Regions from separate parts of the Enterococcus casseliflavus genome, predicted to be linked through region 1. Evidence: predicted binding sites of a transcription regulator. Region 1 holds the regulator's gene; the other holds the start of a gene.
What was found. Region 1 encodes HrcA, which represses chaperone genes, less so after heat shock. Its sites were predicted from a motif close to TTAGCACTCNNNNNNNNNGAGTGCTAA; they were not measured.
Positions count from the first base shown of each region.

Region 1 (8,344 bases):
CAATGAGGCGGAAACAATTTATATCGGCGGCGGGACGCCAACGTCGCTTTCGGCGAACCAGCTGGATCGATTGCTTTCAGGTGTGCATGAATTGCTGCCGACCCACACAACCAAAGAGTTTACCGTGGAAGCAAATCCTGGTGATTTGAGTGAAGAAAAAATGCTGGTTTTGAAAAACCATCAAGTCACTCGCTTGTCGATGGGGGTCCAAACCTTTGATAATCGCTTGCTTAAAAAAATTGGCCGCAAGCATACCGCTGAAGATGTTTATTCAACCATTCAGCTGCTGGAAAAACATGATTTTCAGAATGTGACGATCGATTTGATTTATGCACTTCCGGGACAAAGCATAGAAAGCTTCCGTGATACACTGACGCGAGCGATTAATCTCGGGTTGCCTCACTATGCGATGTATTCCTTGATTTTAGAAAACAAAACCATGTTTATGAACTGGGTTCGCCAAGGGAGAATGGCGCTGCCTTCTCAAGAAGCTGAAACGCAGATGTTTGATGAGGCGATCGCCGCGATGACAAAAGCTGGCTTGAATCAATATGAAATCAGTAATTTTGCACGACCAGGGTATGAGTCCTTGCATAATCTAGTGTATTGGAACAATGAACATTATTTTGGATTTGGGGCAGGCGCCAGCGGGTATCTTGGACAGACCCGCTACAAGAATAAAGGTCCAATCCAGCATTATTTGAAACCATTACAGGAAAATCAATTGCCAATCCATGAAACCGAAGAATTGACAACCAGTAATCAAATGGAAGAGGAACTGTTTTTAGGCCTTCGTAAAAAGGCTGGCATTTCAAAAATACGCTTTGCAGAAAAATTCGGGAAGTCTTTTCAGGAAATCTATGGTTCAACTAGCGAACAGTTGATTCAAAAAGGCTGGTTGGCTAGTCAAGGTGATCGTGTCTTTTTAACGAAAGCTGGGATGTTCATTGGCAACGAAGTGTTTGAAGCATTTCTCTTGGATGGAGAAAAATAAGAAAGAACAAGGAAGAGAAGTAGCCATTTCGCGCTGCTTCTTTTTTTGATTTCTTTTTTAGCACTCTCTTAGAAAGAGTGCTAAAAAAGTGATGCAAATACTTGACATTCCTAGCAAATATGGTATATTTATAATCGTGTTAGCACTTAATAGGAATGAGTGCTAACGGAGGAGTGGATAAAATGTTGACACCTAGACAACAAATGATTTTACACCTCATCATCCAAAACTATACGAATACTGGTCAGCCCACGGGCTCGAAACGATTGATGGAAGATGGGGTTGAAGCTAGCTCTGCCACCATTCGTAATGAGATGAAGGCGCTGGAAGAAGCTGGACTTCTGCTAAAAACACATTCATCTTCAGGGCGTGTGCCATCAATAAAAGGGTATCGCTATTACGTTGATCACTTATTGAAGCCATCTGAAGTTGACCAAAACGAAATTCAAACCATTCGTCATTCTTTTGGAAAAGATTTTCATGAAATCAATGAAATCATCCAGCAGTCTGCCACGATCTTGTCCAACTTGACTAGCTATACAGCGTTGTCTCTCGGACCAGATATGAAGGAAAGGAAATTGACGGGCTTTCGAATCGTCCCTTTGAATGCACGACAGATCATCGCGATCATCGTGACGGATAAAGGAAATGTCGAAAATCAAGTCTTTGCTCTTCCTGAATCGATGAGCAGCGAAGATTTGGAAAAAATGGTAAGGATCATCAACGACAAATTGATCGGTGAACCTCTAATGACGGTCTACCATCGATTAAGAACCGAGATTCCTATGATTCTGCATAAGTATTTTCAAACGACTGACGGAATCGTTGATCTCTTTGATACGATGCTGAGCCATATTTTTGAAGAAAAAATCTTCGTCGGCGGGCGAATGAATCTTCTGGATTTTGAACCGACGCAAGATGTTAGTCAGTTCAAATCGATGTATTCATTTATGAAAAACGCAGATCAGCTGACACAGCTGCTGGCGCCAAGAGATTCTGCGATTCAAATCAGAATCGGCTCTGAGCTTGGCAACGACTTGTTACAAAATATGAGTTTGATCCAAGCCAGCTATGAAATCGAAGGTCATGGACAAGGAACGATCGCTTTATTAGGTCCATCAAGTATGCCGTATTCACGGATGTTTGGATTGATGGAAGTTTTTCGAGGCGAGTTAGCAAAAAAATTGGCCGATTATTATCGCGCATTAGACGCTGCCAATGAATAAGCGGCAATGAAACAAATCGTAGAAGGGATGGTTGAAACGTGACGGAAAAAGAAGAGCGTTTAGATGAAGAATTAGATAAAACTGCTGAAGAAACCGCAGAAACAACTGAATCTTCAAATGAATCAACTGAAACTGAAGCACAGACTCCTCAACCAGAGGAAGAAGCAGTGGAAAAAAGCGAATTGGAACTTTTGCAAGAAAAGAATAACGAATTGGAAGATCAATTCCTGCGTGCTCGTGCAGAGATCGCAAATATCACTTCACGTAACCGCAACGAGCGGGAACTTTTACAAAAATACCGCTCGCAAGATCTTGGCAAAAAACTGTTGCCAGCAATCGACAATTTGGAACGAGCGATGGCAGCAGATGTCGATCAAGACCAAGCTGCGAATTTGAAAAAAGGCGTTGAAATGGTTCTTGAAAGTCTGCGTCAAGCCTTAAAAGAAGAGGGAATCGAAGAGATTCCTGCTGAAGGTGCAATGTTCGATCCGAACTTGCATCAAGCGGTGCAGACTGTACCTGCCTCTGATGAAACACCGGCAGACACAATCGTTACTGTCTTGCAAAAAGGGTATAAATTGCATGATCGTGTCTTGCGTGCAAGCATGGTCATCGTTGCACAATAGTTCTTTCTATCTATAAGTAGATGTTTAAATTAAAAAAGGGAGTGTATTACTTATGAGTAAAATTATCGGTATCGACTTAGGAACAACAAACTCAGCTGTTGCTGTCCTTGAAGGTGGCGAAGCAAAAATCATTACGAATCCAGAAGGGAACCGTACCACACCTTCTGTTGTCTCATTCAAAAACGGTGAGATCCAAGTAGGGGAAGTTGCAAAACGCCAAGCAGTAACAAACCCGAATACGATTTCTTCTATTAAACGCCATATGGGTGAAGCTGGATACAAAGTAGAAGTTGAAGGCAAATCTTACACACCACAAGAAGTTTCCGCAATGGTTCTTCAATACATCAAAGGATTTGCCGAAGACTATTTAGGTGAAAAAGTTGAAAAAGCAGTCATTACTGTTCCTGCATACTTCAACGATGCGCAACGTCAAGCAACCAAAGATGCTGGTAAAATTGCCGGTCTTGAAGTAGAACGGATCGTCAACGAACCAACTGCTGCAGCTTTAGCTTATGGATTAGATAAAACAGATAAAGATGAAAAAATCCTAGTCTTTGACTTAGGTGGCGGTACTTTCGACGTATCGATCCTTGAATTAGGGGATGGCGTCTTTGACGTATTATCAACTGCTGGGGACAACAACCTAGGTGGGGATGACTTTGATAACAAAATCATCGATCACATGGTAGCAGAATTCAAAAAAGAAAACGGCATTGATCTTGGAAAAGATAAAATGGCCTTGCAACGTTTGAAAGATGCTGCTGAAAAAGCGAAAAAAGACTTGTCAGGTGTAACAAGTACTCAAATCAGCTTGCCATTTATCACAGCTGGTGATGCTGGTCCATTGCACTTGGAAATGACCTTGACTCGTGCGAAATTCGATGAATTGACCGCAGACCTAGTCGAACGGACAAAAATTCCAGTACGTCAAGCTTTGAAAGATGCTGGCTTATCACAATCAGAAATCGATGAAGTCATCTTAGTTGGTGGTTCAACACGTATTCCAGCAGTAGTTGATGCTGTTCGTAAAGAAACCAATAAAGAACCAAACAAATCAGTAAACCCAGATGAAGTGGTAGCGATGGGTGCTGCGATCCAAGGTGGCGTGATCACAGGTGATGTGAAAGATGTCGTCTTACTAGACGTTACACCATTATCATTAGGTATCGAAACAATGGGTGCCGTCTTCACAAAACTGATCGATCGTAACACAACGATCCCTACAAGTAAATCACAAGTCTTCTCAACTGCAGCAGACAATCAACCAGCCGTTGATATCCATGTCTTGCAAGGAGAACGCCCAATGGCAGCTGACAACAAAACATTAGGTAGATTCCAATTGACGGATATTCCACCAGCACCTCGTGGCATCCCTCAAATCGAAGTAACATTTGATATTGATAAAAATGGGATCGTCAATGTTTCTGCAAAAGATTTAGGTACACAAAAAGAACAAAAAATCACGATCAAATCATCTTCAGGTTTATCAGATGAAGAAATCGAACGCATGGTAAAAGATGCTGAAGCAAACGCTGAAGCCGACAAACAACGCAAAGAAGAAGTTGATCTACGCAATGACGTCGATGCTTTGTTGTTCACTGTTGATAAAACATTGAAAGAGCTTGAAGGCAAAGTGGATGCAGACGAAGTCAAAAAAGCGGAAGAAGCTCGTGATGAGTTGAAAGCTGCGGTTGAAGCAAACAACTTAGAAGAAATGAAAACGAAACGTGATGCTTTGAATGAAATCGTACAAAACTTAACCGTTAAATTATACGAACAAGCAGCACAACAACAAGCACAAGAAAATCCAGAAGCTGCACAAGGCGGCGCAGACGATGTGGTTGACGCCGACTTTGAAGAAGTAGACGGTGACGATAAATAATCGCTGTTTGTGAAAAAGCCAAAGTCACCGCTTTGGCTTTTTCTTATGAATTTGCGAAACGTATTTTTCTAGAGCGAATTATATGCTAAAATACGAGAGACGCAAGAATAGAGTGGAGGGAAGCCAATGGCAGACAAAAGAGATTATTATGAGGTCTTAGGTCTACAAAAAGGGGCTTCGGATGACGAAATCAAAAAAGCTTATCGTAAGCTTTCAAAACAATATCATCCAGACATCAATAAAGAACCTGATGCAGAAGCAAAGTTTAAAGAGATTTCTGAGGCCTATGAAATATTAAGTGATTCCCAAAAAAGAGCTGCTTATGACCAGTATGGTCATGCTGGTACCGATCCGAACTACGGAGGCGGTTATGGCGGTGGATTCGGCGGCTTTAACAGTGGCGGTTTCTCCGGTGGCGGTTTTGGTGGATTTGAAGACATTTTCGAATCGTTTTTTGGTGGTGGAGGCGGCAGAGCAGCCAATCCTAATGCACCTCGACAAGGAGCAGACTTGCAATATGCGGTTGATCTTTCCTTTGAAGAAGCGATTTTCGGAGTGGAAAAAACTGTTCAATACAATCGTGAAGAAACCTGTCATACCTGCGGCGGGAACGGGGCAAAACCAGGTACTTCACCAGAAGCCTGTCATAAATGTCATGGTGCAGGTACTATCAATGTTGAACGTCAAACACCGCTTGGTCGTGTAATGAGCCGTCAAACCTGTGATGTTTGTCATGGAACTGGGAAAGAAATCAAAGAACCATGTACAACCTGTCATGGTACTGGCCATGAAAAGAAAAAACATAATGTAAAAGTCAACGTGCCTGCAGGTGTCGAAGATGGACAACAAATGCGTTTATCTGGCCAAGGGGAAGCTGGAACCAATGGTGGTCCTTATGGGGACCTATACGTTGTTTTCCGTGTGGAAGAAAGTGATATTTTTGATCGTGACGGTTCAGAGATTTATTACGAGTTGCCGTTGAACTTTGTCCAAGCAGCTTTAGGAGATGAGGTCAATGTGCCAACCGTTCACGGGAATGTGAAGTTAAAAATCCCAGCTGGGACCCAAACAGGTACGAACTTCCGCTTACGCGGTAAAGGAGCACCTCGCTTACGGGGAGGCGGCAATGGCGATCAACAAGTCAAAGTGAAGCTGATCACACCTAAGAACTTAAATGAGGAACAAAAAGAAGCATTGCGGGCTTATGCAAAAGCTAGTGGTCATGAAACCACCGAACAACAACCAGAAGGATTTTTTGATAAAATGAAAGATGCTTTTGGTGGGAAAAAGAAATAACAAGTAAATAATCCAATTCATGCCCTTATAAAACCATCAGTTTTATAAGGGCATGAGTGTTTGTATGGCTATAAATGTGCAGTATGGGCGAGAATCGAATCTTCTTGGCCATCTTTTTTTCTTTTCCTTTGAAATCGCTTGCTTAGTGTGTCACAATAAAAGTAGACCAATTGAAGGAGGAGATACAATGGAAAGAATATTTGCGAGTCCGTCACGATACGTTCAAGGAAAAGGAGTATTGAAGGATGGTTTATCTCACATTAAAGATCTAGGAAAGAAAGTGCTGCTTTTGACCGATGAAACAGTTTGGAAAATTGCCGGGGAAGATTTATTTGAAAATCTCAAAGCGGCTGATTTAGGTCCGGTAAAAGAAATTTTTGGTGGAGAAGCTTCTGCAAATGAAATCGATCGTATCGTCTCTAAAGCCAAAAGCGAATCCATTGAAGTAATTGCTGCATTAGGTGGCGGGAAAGCCATCGATACTGGGAAAGCTGTTGCGGATGAATTAAACATACCGATTGCTGTTTTGCCAACGATCGCTTCTACTGATGCACCAACTTCGGCACTTTCTGTTATTTATACAGATGAAGGTCGCTTTGAAAAATATCGTTTTTACAACAAAAACCCTGAACTTGTCTTAGTGGATACAGCCGTTATTGCGAAAGCGCCTGCCAAATTACTTGCAGCGGGTATTGCGGATGCACTAGCAACCTATGTCGAAGCACGCGCCGTTGCCCGAAGCCATAGTAAGAATATGGTGGGTGGTATTCAACCAATTGCCAGCATGGCAATCGCTGAAAAATGCGAAGAGATTCTTTTTGAGAATGCACTGAAAGCCTATCAAGCAAATAAAAAACAAGTCGTTACCGAAGCTTTTGAACAAATCGTGGAAGCCAACACTCTGTTAAGTGGTTTAGGCTTTGAAAGTGCTGGATTGGCAGCAGCTCATGCGATTCATAATGGCTTGACAGCCCTTGAAGGAGACGTTCATGATCTGACCCATGGTGAGAAGGTTGCTTACGGAACACTCACTCAATTAATGCTGGAAAATGCAGATCCTGAAGAGCTCGACCAATATATAGAATTGTATCAGGCATTAGAATTACCGACGACATTATCCGACATGCATCTTGCGGAAGCCAGCGATGCAGACCTATTAAAAATTGGCGAGCAAGCAACCATCGAAGGGGAAACGATCCACAATATGCCATTCCCAGTTTCTGCAGAAGATGTTGCAGCAGCGATCAAAGCCGTGGATGCCTATGTGAGTGCTTACTATCCTCTATGATGTTATTTTATTAAAGATCATCAATGTGTGCTCGGTGATTTCAAAAAACGTTTGACAATAAAAAAGAGTCGTGCTATTTTGATAACAAGCAAATTAAAGGAGGGAACAAGACATGACAAACGTCAACACACAAACTACCTGTTGTTGTTGTATGGTGCAAAAAGCAGCATACCGATTTGTCATGCCTATTATTAGTTCCTTTGTCGCAGAAGATCGCTGAAGTTTCTTTAGTGATTCACTTCTATCCGGATAAGACGACATTTTTTTGGGGTACTGATGTAATAGTCAGTACCCCTTTTTGTTTGCTGTTTTTTACCGCTTTCATTGGCGACGGCTGATGATTGCAAATGAAAATGAGTACATGAAGCATACGAGTTGTGACAAACAAAGTTGAGCGAGGAGTCGAGCGATGATCGTTAATAATATAAAAGCATTGATTGGGCACACCCCATTCTTTGAATTTGATGCCGCAGCATTTGGCGGCAAAAAGGGAAGTACCATCTATGCGAAACTTGAGTATTTAAATCCTGGTGGAAGTATCAAGGACCGCTTAGGAAAGTATTTGATCGATGAAGCGTTTCGCGAGCATGTGATCGATTATGAGACAACCGTTATCGAACCGACAGCGGGAAATACTGGAATTGGTTTAGCTTTAGCTGGAATCGAGTATGGCTTAAAAATGATTTTTGTCATTCCTGAAAAATTTAGCCTTGAAAAGCAGCAACTGATTGAAGCGTTGGGCGGGACCATCGTTCATACGCCCACTGAAGCAGGCATTCAAGGGGCGATTGAAAAAGCAAAGGAAATAGCAAAACAGCTACCAAATAGTTATATGCCAATGCAATTTCACAATCAAAACAATCCTGCAGCCTACCAAGCAACCTTAGGCCCAGAGATCTTTCAGGAGTTATCTGGAAAAATTGACAGCTTTGTTGCTGGAGCTGGCAGCGGGGGGACCTTCGCGGGTGTCGCAACATACTTAAAAAAGCAAAAATCAAGCACTCGACTTGCTGTCGTTGAACCAGAAGGATC
Region 1 covers NZ_CP119393.1:2,014,466-2,022,809, reverse strand. Annotated here, with positions in the region: gene hemW (radical SAM family heme chaperone HemW) at 1-994, shown strand, start outside; gene hrcA (heat-inducible transcriptional repressor HrcA) at 1,177-2,220, shown strand; gene grpE (nucleotide exchange factor GrpE) at 2,259-2,846, shown strand; gene dnaK (molecular chaperone DnaK) at 2,899-4,728, shown strand; gene dnaJ (molecular chaperone DnaJ) at 4,855-6,024, shown strand; gene P0G38_RS09830 (glycerol dehydrogenase) at 6,212-7,312, shown strand; gene P0G38_RS09825 (PLP-dependent cysteine synthase family protein) at 7,722-8,344, shown strand, end outside.

Region 2 (8,344 bases), 750 kb from region 1:
CAACACCATGAAAGAACATGATCTAGGTGTTGGAGAAACGTTTGAAGTCTTTGATACCGATCCTGACAAAGCGACGGAATTATTTGCGATCTAATCGATCATCAGAGCGATGAATTTGTTGGGTGGAGGCAGTGGGATGTTTGATGAAGAAAAAATCAAGACTTTGAACGAGCTTGAAATGGCAGTTTATAAATACATTGTCCAGCATTTTGAAGAGATCGATCAGCTGACGATTCGCGAATTGTCAGCTGCATGCCACGTCTCAACGTCGACGATTTTACGATGTATCACGAAATTGGGCTATCGTGGATATTCAGAGTTAAAGTATGCAATCTGTCAAAAAAAGGAACAAGACGCACGAGCGTTTGATCTTTTCTATGATGCAACGATTCAAGTCAATACATTCTTAAAAAAAGTCAATAATGAAGATTACCGTAAGTTTATCCAACCGGCAGTAGAATTGATTCTTTCCGCACGCCATGTGGCGTTTTCCGGTATCGGCACAAGCGGCATTCTGGGCACCTATGGCAGTCGCTATTTTGCCAACTTAGGCATTAATGCTTATAGCATCGTTGATCCCTTTTTGCCAGTACCGTCTCGTGGAATGGAAAATACGTTAGCGATCATTTTATCGGTGTCGGGTGAAACCATTCAAATGATCAAGCAAACGGAAGACTTCAAACGCTATGGAGCAAAAGTACTCAGCATCACCAATGATGAAAAATCGACGATCGCCCAAATGGCGGACTACAATATATCGTATTATATGCCCGTCGTAAGTGGCGGAAAAGAAGTCGATTTGAACCTGACAACGCAAGTCCCGGTGATTACACTGATCGAACTTTTAGCCCATCAAGTCTACAAGCAAATCTAAGCGATCGTAAAAAAACAGCTTCGGCTGTTTTTTTTGTTGGAACATGTTTCATAACTTAGAAAAGCTATAGGCAAGGGGAATATTATCCATTAAGATTTATTTGTAAGCGAATTCACTGGCCGGTGGATGGAATTTTATTTTAGGAGTGATGTGAGATGAACGAATGGATCAATGAGAAATTATTACCCCCAATATTAAAATTTGTTAATACGAAAGCAATCACTGCATTAAGAAACGGTATGCTTTATACGATGCCCTTTTCAATCGTAGGATCGATTTTCTTACTGTTAGCAAACTTTCCCGTCCAGTCGATTGCGGATTGGGTAACGAATAGCGGCTTAGGTGAATACTTCAACCAAGCCTATGGCGCCTCTTTTGCAATTATGGCCTTTTTCGCCGTAATGGGCATCGCCTATTCGTATGTAAAAGCAGAAGGTTACGAAGGACTCCCTGCAGGAATGATTGGTTTAGTTATTTTCTTATTAACTATGGAGTCAAGTGTAACGGATGCTGAAGCAAATGTGACCATCGCAAATGTCATTGATAAAACATGGACTGGTGGACAAGGCATGATCAGTGCCATCTTAGTAGGGCTTTTTGTGGGTTGGGGCTATACTTGGTTCTTAAAACGCGACATCCGGATCAAACTGCCAGAACAAGTACCCACCAATGTTGCAAACTCATTTACAGCGTTGATTCCGGCAGCTGTTTTGACGACCATCGCATTAGGCATTTATGTTTTCTTTGATAAAGTCTTTCAGACAACCGTGGTCGAATGGATCTACACCGTGATTCAAAGTCCAATGCAAGGTGTGACGGATTCTCTTGGCGGTGCAATGATGCTAGGCTTCTTAGTACCATTCTTGTGGTTCTTCGGGGTTCATGGTTCGACGATCGTGGGCGGCATCATGGGGCCGATTTTACAAGCCAATTCATTAGCAAATACGGCTATTCTTGAATCTGGTAAAGCATTGACATTGGAAAATGGCGGACACATCGTGACCCAACAGTTTTTAGATCAATTTATGACGGTAACTGGTGCAGGAATGACAATTGGCATCGTGCTATACATGGTGGCTTTTGCCCGTTCAGCGCAGTTCAAACAATTAGGACGTCTCTCCTTGATTCCGGCATTCTTTAATATCAATGAACCAATTATTTTTGCGACACCGATCGTCATGAACCCAATCATGGTATTACCATTTATTTTGACACCGATGGTTTCAGGCGTGATCACGTATTTTGCACTTTATACCGGTATCGTACCGCTATTTACTGCTGTGCAAGTTCCCTGGACGACTCCGCCGATCATTTCAGGTTTTCTAGTAGGTGGCATTCGGACCGCTATCTTACAATTTGTTGTTTTAGCAATCGGCTTCTTTATTTACTATCCTTTCATTCGTAAGGTCGATAGTTTGAACTATAAACAAGAAACAGAGATCGTTTAATACCAAGGAAGCAGGTTGAATAGAAATGAATAAACTAAGAAGCGATTTTTTATGGGGTGGCGCAGTCGCTGCTCACCAATTGGAAGGCGGCTATCGTGCGGGTGGAAAAGGCGTGAGTGTCGCTGATGTCATGACTGTCGGAGGCAACGGAATTCCTCGCCGAATCACGGAAGGGATCCAACCGGGCGAAAGCTATCCCAATCATGAAGCGATCGATTTTTATCATCGGTATCCTGAAGACATCAAGCTTTTTGCCGAATTAGGGTTGAAGTGCTTCCGAACATCGATTGCCTGGACCCGTATTTTTCCAAAGGGGGATGAGCGCGAGCCGAATGAGGAAGGCCTGGCCTTTTATGATCAATTATTCGATGAGTGTTTACGCTATGGCATTGAGCCAGTCATTACCCTGTCTCACTTTGAAATGCCTTATCATTTAGTGACCGAATACGGAGGTTGGCGTAACCGTAAGTTGATCGATTTGTTTGTCCGCTTTGCAGAAGTTTGTTTTACGCGCTATCAAAAGAAAGTGAAGTATTGGATGACCTTCAATGAAATCAATAATCAAGCAAACTATAAAGAAGATTTTGCGCCATTTACCAATTCTGGTCTGTTCTTTACGGAAGGAGAAGACCGAGAAAAAGTCATGTACCAAGCAGCTCATTACGAGCTCGTTGCCAGTGCAAAAGCGGTGGCGCTAGGACATGCGATCAATCCTACGTTTCAAATCGGATCGATGATCGCGATGTGCCCAATCTATCCGTATTCTTGCGATCCCAAAGACATGATGACAGCCGCGGTGGCCATGCAACGGCGCTATTGGTTTTCAGATGTTCATGCCCGTGGGCACTATCCGAGCTATATGCGCAGCTATTTTGAAAGAAAACAATTTGATTTAGATATCACCCCTGAAGATGAAGCAGCTTTGGCAAAAGGTTGTGTTGACTACATTGGTTTTAGCTACTATATGTCTTTTGCGATCAAAGGCAAGGAGAATGATCCAACCTATGACTATGATGAGAGCCAAGATCTGGTGGACAATCCCTATGTCGATGCTTCTGAATGGGGCTGGCAGATTGATCCCGTAGGCTTGCGCTATGCCATGAACTGGTTTAACGAACGCTACGAATTGCCGCTTTTCATTGTAGAAAATGGCTTTGGTGCGGTGGATACGGTGGAAGAGGATGGACAGATCCACGATGACTACCGTATTGACTACCTAAAAGCCCATATCGAAATGATGAAAGAAGCAGTAGCTTATGATGGCGTCGACTTATTAGGTTATACACCGTGGGGCATCATTGACTTGGTTTCTGCGGGGACAGGGGAAATGAAGAAACGCTATGGTGTGATCTATGTGGACAAAGACAATGAAGGAAATGGAACCCTTGCTCGTCGGAAGAAAGATTCATTTGCATGGTATCAGCAAGTGATTGCGTCCAATGGCACGAAGGTATAAAGAAAAAAACGTTACGCAAAATTTCGGCTCTTTGTCAATAAGGACTGATGAGTTGTGCAAAATCAAATCTGGGTCAGAATGAACCACATTCTGGCTCAGATTTTTTGTTATCTTACATTGATTAATTGATTGATCAAAAAGATTCTAATTCTCATGTTCTCGAATGATTTAAATCCGTAGGATACTCGTTTCATTGTCTTTATGTGGGTATTCTTCGCTTCTATTTTTCCATTGGAATAAGGATAGATCATTGCGTTGGTGATGCCTTCTTCATGGGTAAGAAGGTTTTGAAGCTTTTCCCGAAAGCTGTCATCTAACGTTTCGGGAAGTTCTGCCAATAAGGAGAAAAATAAGTCAGGGTCTTTGTCTCGAAAGGCTTCAACTAATTCATGAAAAAAGGGATACGCCTCCTTTAGGGGCGGAGAAAACTCAAGCAATCGATCAATCATCATTGCTTCAGTAAGAAATGGGTATTTTGGTGCTCGGAAACTTTTCCATGTTTTGTATTCATAATGGTTGATGTTTGCACGATTTTTTAGCAAAAAGCGCCAGTTCTTTTTCAGTTTTTCTGCATGGCTTTTCTGTCCGGCTTTACGAAGTTCATTCATTTCACGGATACGCAACTCATTGAACGCTTGATTCATGTGTTTGACAATATGAAACCGATCAATCACTACTTTCGCATTTGGCAGAACACGTTTGGTGAGCTGGAAGTAGGCGGCGTTCATGTCTGTCACCAAGAATTCTACTTCTTCCGGATTGGTACAACCTAAGAAATAACTTGTTAATCGGGGTAATTTACGCGTAGGCAAAACATCTATTAGTTTTCCTGTTTCGCCATCTGCGCAAATAAAGCTCATTTTATCTTCTATGGAAGCATGCGAACGAAATTCATCAACCATCAATACTCTTGGGAGAATCTTCTTAGATTGCTTTGGTAAATAGCTTTTAAACTCTTTCAATGTACGAATAACGGTGGTCAAAGATACCTGACAGCTTTTCGCAATAAAAGATAAAGATACTTTTTCAGTCAGTAAAGAAGCAATTTTATATCTAACATGATTTGCGATTGAATGTCTGGGTTGGACAAAATAACTTTGAGCAGTCCAATGGGTGCGACAGTTTTTACAGGTATAGCGCTGCTTTTTTAGGCGCATAATCAAAGGCATATGATTGTATTGTTCAAAACGGACAATCGTTTCCTTCTTCCCATTTTTCACTATAATTGCTTTCCCGTTTCCATCTACCACAGTAGAACCACAACTTCTACAAGCACGAGGAGTAGGCGAGAGAACAGCATCGACGACCAACGTCTTTTTCTTCTGAAGGGTCTCGTAAGAGACCTCTGTAATCATCAAATCTTTCTCTATTATTCTCAGCATTTTTTTGATAGAATCATTCATATAGCATATCGTCCTCTCAGTTGTTTATTTTGTGGTGATTTAATCATACTAGAGAACGATATGTTTTTTAATACCTAAAATGAAAATGGGGCTGAAGAATTAATTCTGATTCATCAGTCCCATAAATTATAGAGCCAAAATTTCTGCGTAGCGTTTTTTCTTTAGGGCATTTGGATATAGCCGTAATGAAGCAATAACTGAATAATAATAACTAAAGTGTTCATTCCCACATGGGTGATCATGGAAGTCCAAATACTGCCGGTCAAAGCATAAAGCCCAGAAAAGAACAGTCCTAAGAAAATATAGACTAAGAGATGATTGTCATTGTGGGCAAAGGCAAAGGCTACGGCGCTGACCACTACACCGACCCATACATTGCTGTATTTCCCAATGATGCCAACTAAGGCTCTGCGGAAGACAAATTCTTCCATAATTGGCCCACCGACCATTGCTGCGAGAGCAAAGAGTGGGTTTTGCACCACGATGGCAATGATGTTTTCGGTATTTTGCGAAGCGCTGACTTCTCCGAAAAAGGATTCGATAAAGATGGCTAGATTTTGCAACAAAATCGCTGCGACAATGCCTGTTAGCCCGTAAATAAGAATCGCTGAGACTTTGGTTTTTTTGTGCTCAAACGATAGCGGTTCTGTTTGTTTGAAATACAAGAAAAACATGATCGCTGCACCAGCTAAGTAACCGATCGTTGTTGCTGCTACTTGATGTCCGCTAGGGACGAAGGCGATCGGTAGAAAAAAGACGATGCCGTAAGTAAGAATCGTGGACAAAGAATATTTTGATAAAGACATAGTTGTTTCCTCACACTCCTTTGCTTCATTATAGACTAGGTTGCTTCTAGAAACAAAAAATCCTACTATATTTATCAATCAATTAGAAATGCAAAAAAAATTTAGCAAAAGGCTTGCAAAAATTTGGGAAAATGAGTAATATTGAAACTGTAAGTTAGCACTCGATACAAGAGAGTGCTAATGCTAAATTCTATAACATTCATTGGAGGGATTTATCGTGTTAAGACCATTAGGTGATCGTGTGATTATCGAAGTCGCAAAAGAAGAAGAAAAAACTGTAGGCGGAATCGTGCTTGCATCAGCAGCAAAAGAAAAACCACAAACGGGTACCGTTATTGCAGTCGGCGAAGGACGCACGCTCGAAAACGGTGAAAAAGCTCCTGTTGCTGTCAACGTTGGCGAACAAGTAATGTTCGAAAAATACGCTGGCACAGAAGTGAAATATGAAGGAACAGAATATTTGATCGTTGCTGCAAAAGATATCATTGCAGTAGTAGAATAAGAAAAATAAAAAATACTTGAGGTGATGAAATCATGGCAAAAGAAATCAAATTTGCGGAAGACGCACGCGCAGCAATGCTTCGTGGGGTAGATAAATTAGCAGATACAGTAAAAGTAACCTTAGGCCCTAAAGGTCGTAACGTGGTTTTAGAAAAATCTTACGGTTCACCATTGATCACAAATGACGGTGTAACGATCGCTAAAGAAATCGAATTAGAAGATCATTTTGAAAACATGGGCGCAAAACTTGTTTCTGAAGTCGCTTCAAAAACAAACGATATCGCTGGTGACGGAACAACGACTGCTACGTTATTGACACAAGCAATCGTTCGTGAAGGATTGAAAAATGTCACCGCTGGTGCGAACCCATTAGGTATTCGTCGTGGGATCGAAATGGCAACAAAAGTGGCTGTAGAAGAGCTACACAACATTTCATCAATCGTTGATTCAAAAGAAGCAATCGCACAAGTTGGTGCTGTTTCTTCTGGTAGTGAAAAAGTTGGTCAATACATCGCTGATGCAATGGAAAAAGTCGGCAATGACGGTGTTATCACTATTGAAGAATCAAAAGGGATCGAAACAGAATTAGATGTTGTGGAAGGAATGCAATTTGATCGTGGTTACTTATCACAATACATGGTAACTGACAACGATAAAATGGAAGCAGCGTTAGAAAATCCATACATCTTGATCACTGACAAAAAAATCTCTAACATCCAAGATATCTTGCCATTGTTAGAACAAATCTTACAACAATCAAAACCATTATTGATCATCGCTGATGACGTTGATGGCGAAGCATTACCAACACTTGTATTGAACAAAATCCGTGGAACATTCAACGTTGTCGCAGTGAAAGCACCAGGATTTGGTGACCGTCGTAAAGCAATGCTAGAAGACATTGCGATCTTAACTGGTGGTACAGTGATCACTGAAGACTTAGGTCTTGAGTTGAAAGATGCAACCATCGATAACTTAGGTCAAGCCAGCAAAGTGGTTGTGGATAAAGACAACACAACAATCGTTGAAGGTGCTGGTGAAAAAGAAGCAATTGACGCACGCGTTCAATTGATCAAAAACCAAATCGCTGATACAACTTCTGACTTTGACCGTGAAAAACTACAAGAACGCTTAGCAAAACTTGCTGGTGGGGTTGCTGTGATCAAAGTTGGGGCACCAACTGAAACTGAATTGAAAGAATTGAAATTACGTATTGAAGATGCATTGAATGCAACACGTGCCGCTGTTGAAGAAGGCATGGTCTCAGGTGGGGGAACTGCCTTAGTCAATGTCATCAACAAAGTTGCAGAAATCGAAACAGATGGCGATGCAGCAACAGGTGTCAAAATCGTTTTACGTGCCTTAGAAGAACCAGTTCGTCAAATTGCTGAAAACGCAGGCTACGAAGGTTCAGTCATCATCGATAAATTGAAAAACGCTGACTTAGGCGTTGGTTTCAATGCAGCAACTGGCGAATGGGTAAACATGCTAGAAGCTGGGATCGTTGACCCAACGAAAGTGACGCGTTCTGCATTACAAAACGCAGCTTCTGTTGCCGCATTATTATTAACAACTGAAGCAGTCGTTGCCGACAAACCAGAACCAGCAGCGCCAGCAGCTCCTGCAATGGACCCATCAATGGGTATGGGCGGCATGATGTAAGCAAGCCCTGAGAACTCCTCTTTTGAGGGGTTCTTTTTTTGCATATCTTTTAAAACAAAATTGGAATCAAGAAAAATTTGCCTTTGCCCGATTGGGCCTTTATTCGTAAGCTTTATAAAAATCAGTAATGGATAAGCCGTATGATGAATATTTTCAGAATTAATAGTGGAAAAAGGCTTGCTTAGAAAAATTGC
Region 2 covers NZ_CP119393.1:2,768,943-2,777,286, reverse strand. Annotated here, with positions in the region: gene P0G38_RS13265 (MBL fold metallo-hydrolase) at 1-94, shown strand, start outside; gene P0G38_RS13260 (MurR/RpiR family transcriptional regulator) at 137-874, shown strand; gene P0G38_RS13255 (PTS sugar transporter subunit IIC) at 1,030-2,322, shown strand; gene P0G38_RS13250 (6-phospho-beta-glucosidase) at 2,348-3,778, shown strand; gene P0G38_RS13245 (ISL3-like element ISEfa11 family transposase) at 3,886-5,181, opposite strand; gene P0G38_RS13240 (CPBP family intramembrane glutamic endopeptidase) at 5,343-5,987, opposite strand; gene groES (co-chaperone GroES) at 6,205-6,489, shown strand; gene groL (chaperonin GroEL) at 6,522-8,150, shown strand.
Region 2: the regulator HrcA is predicted to act here: its motif matches at 6,142-6,168, upstream of groES (co-chaperone GroES).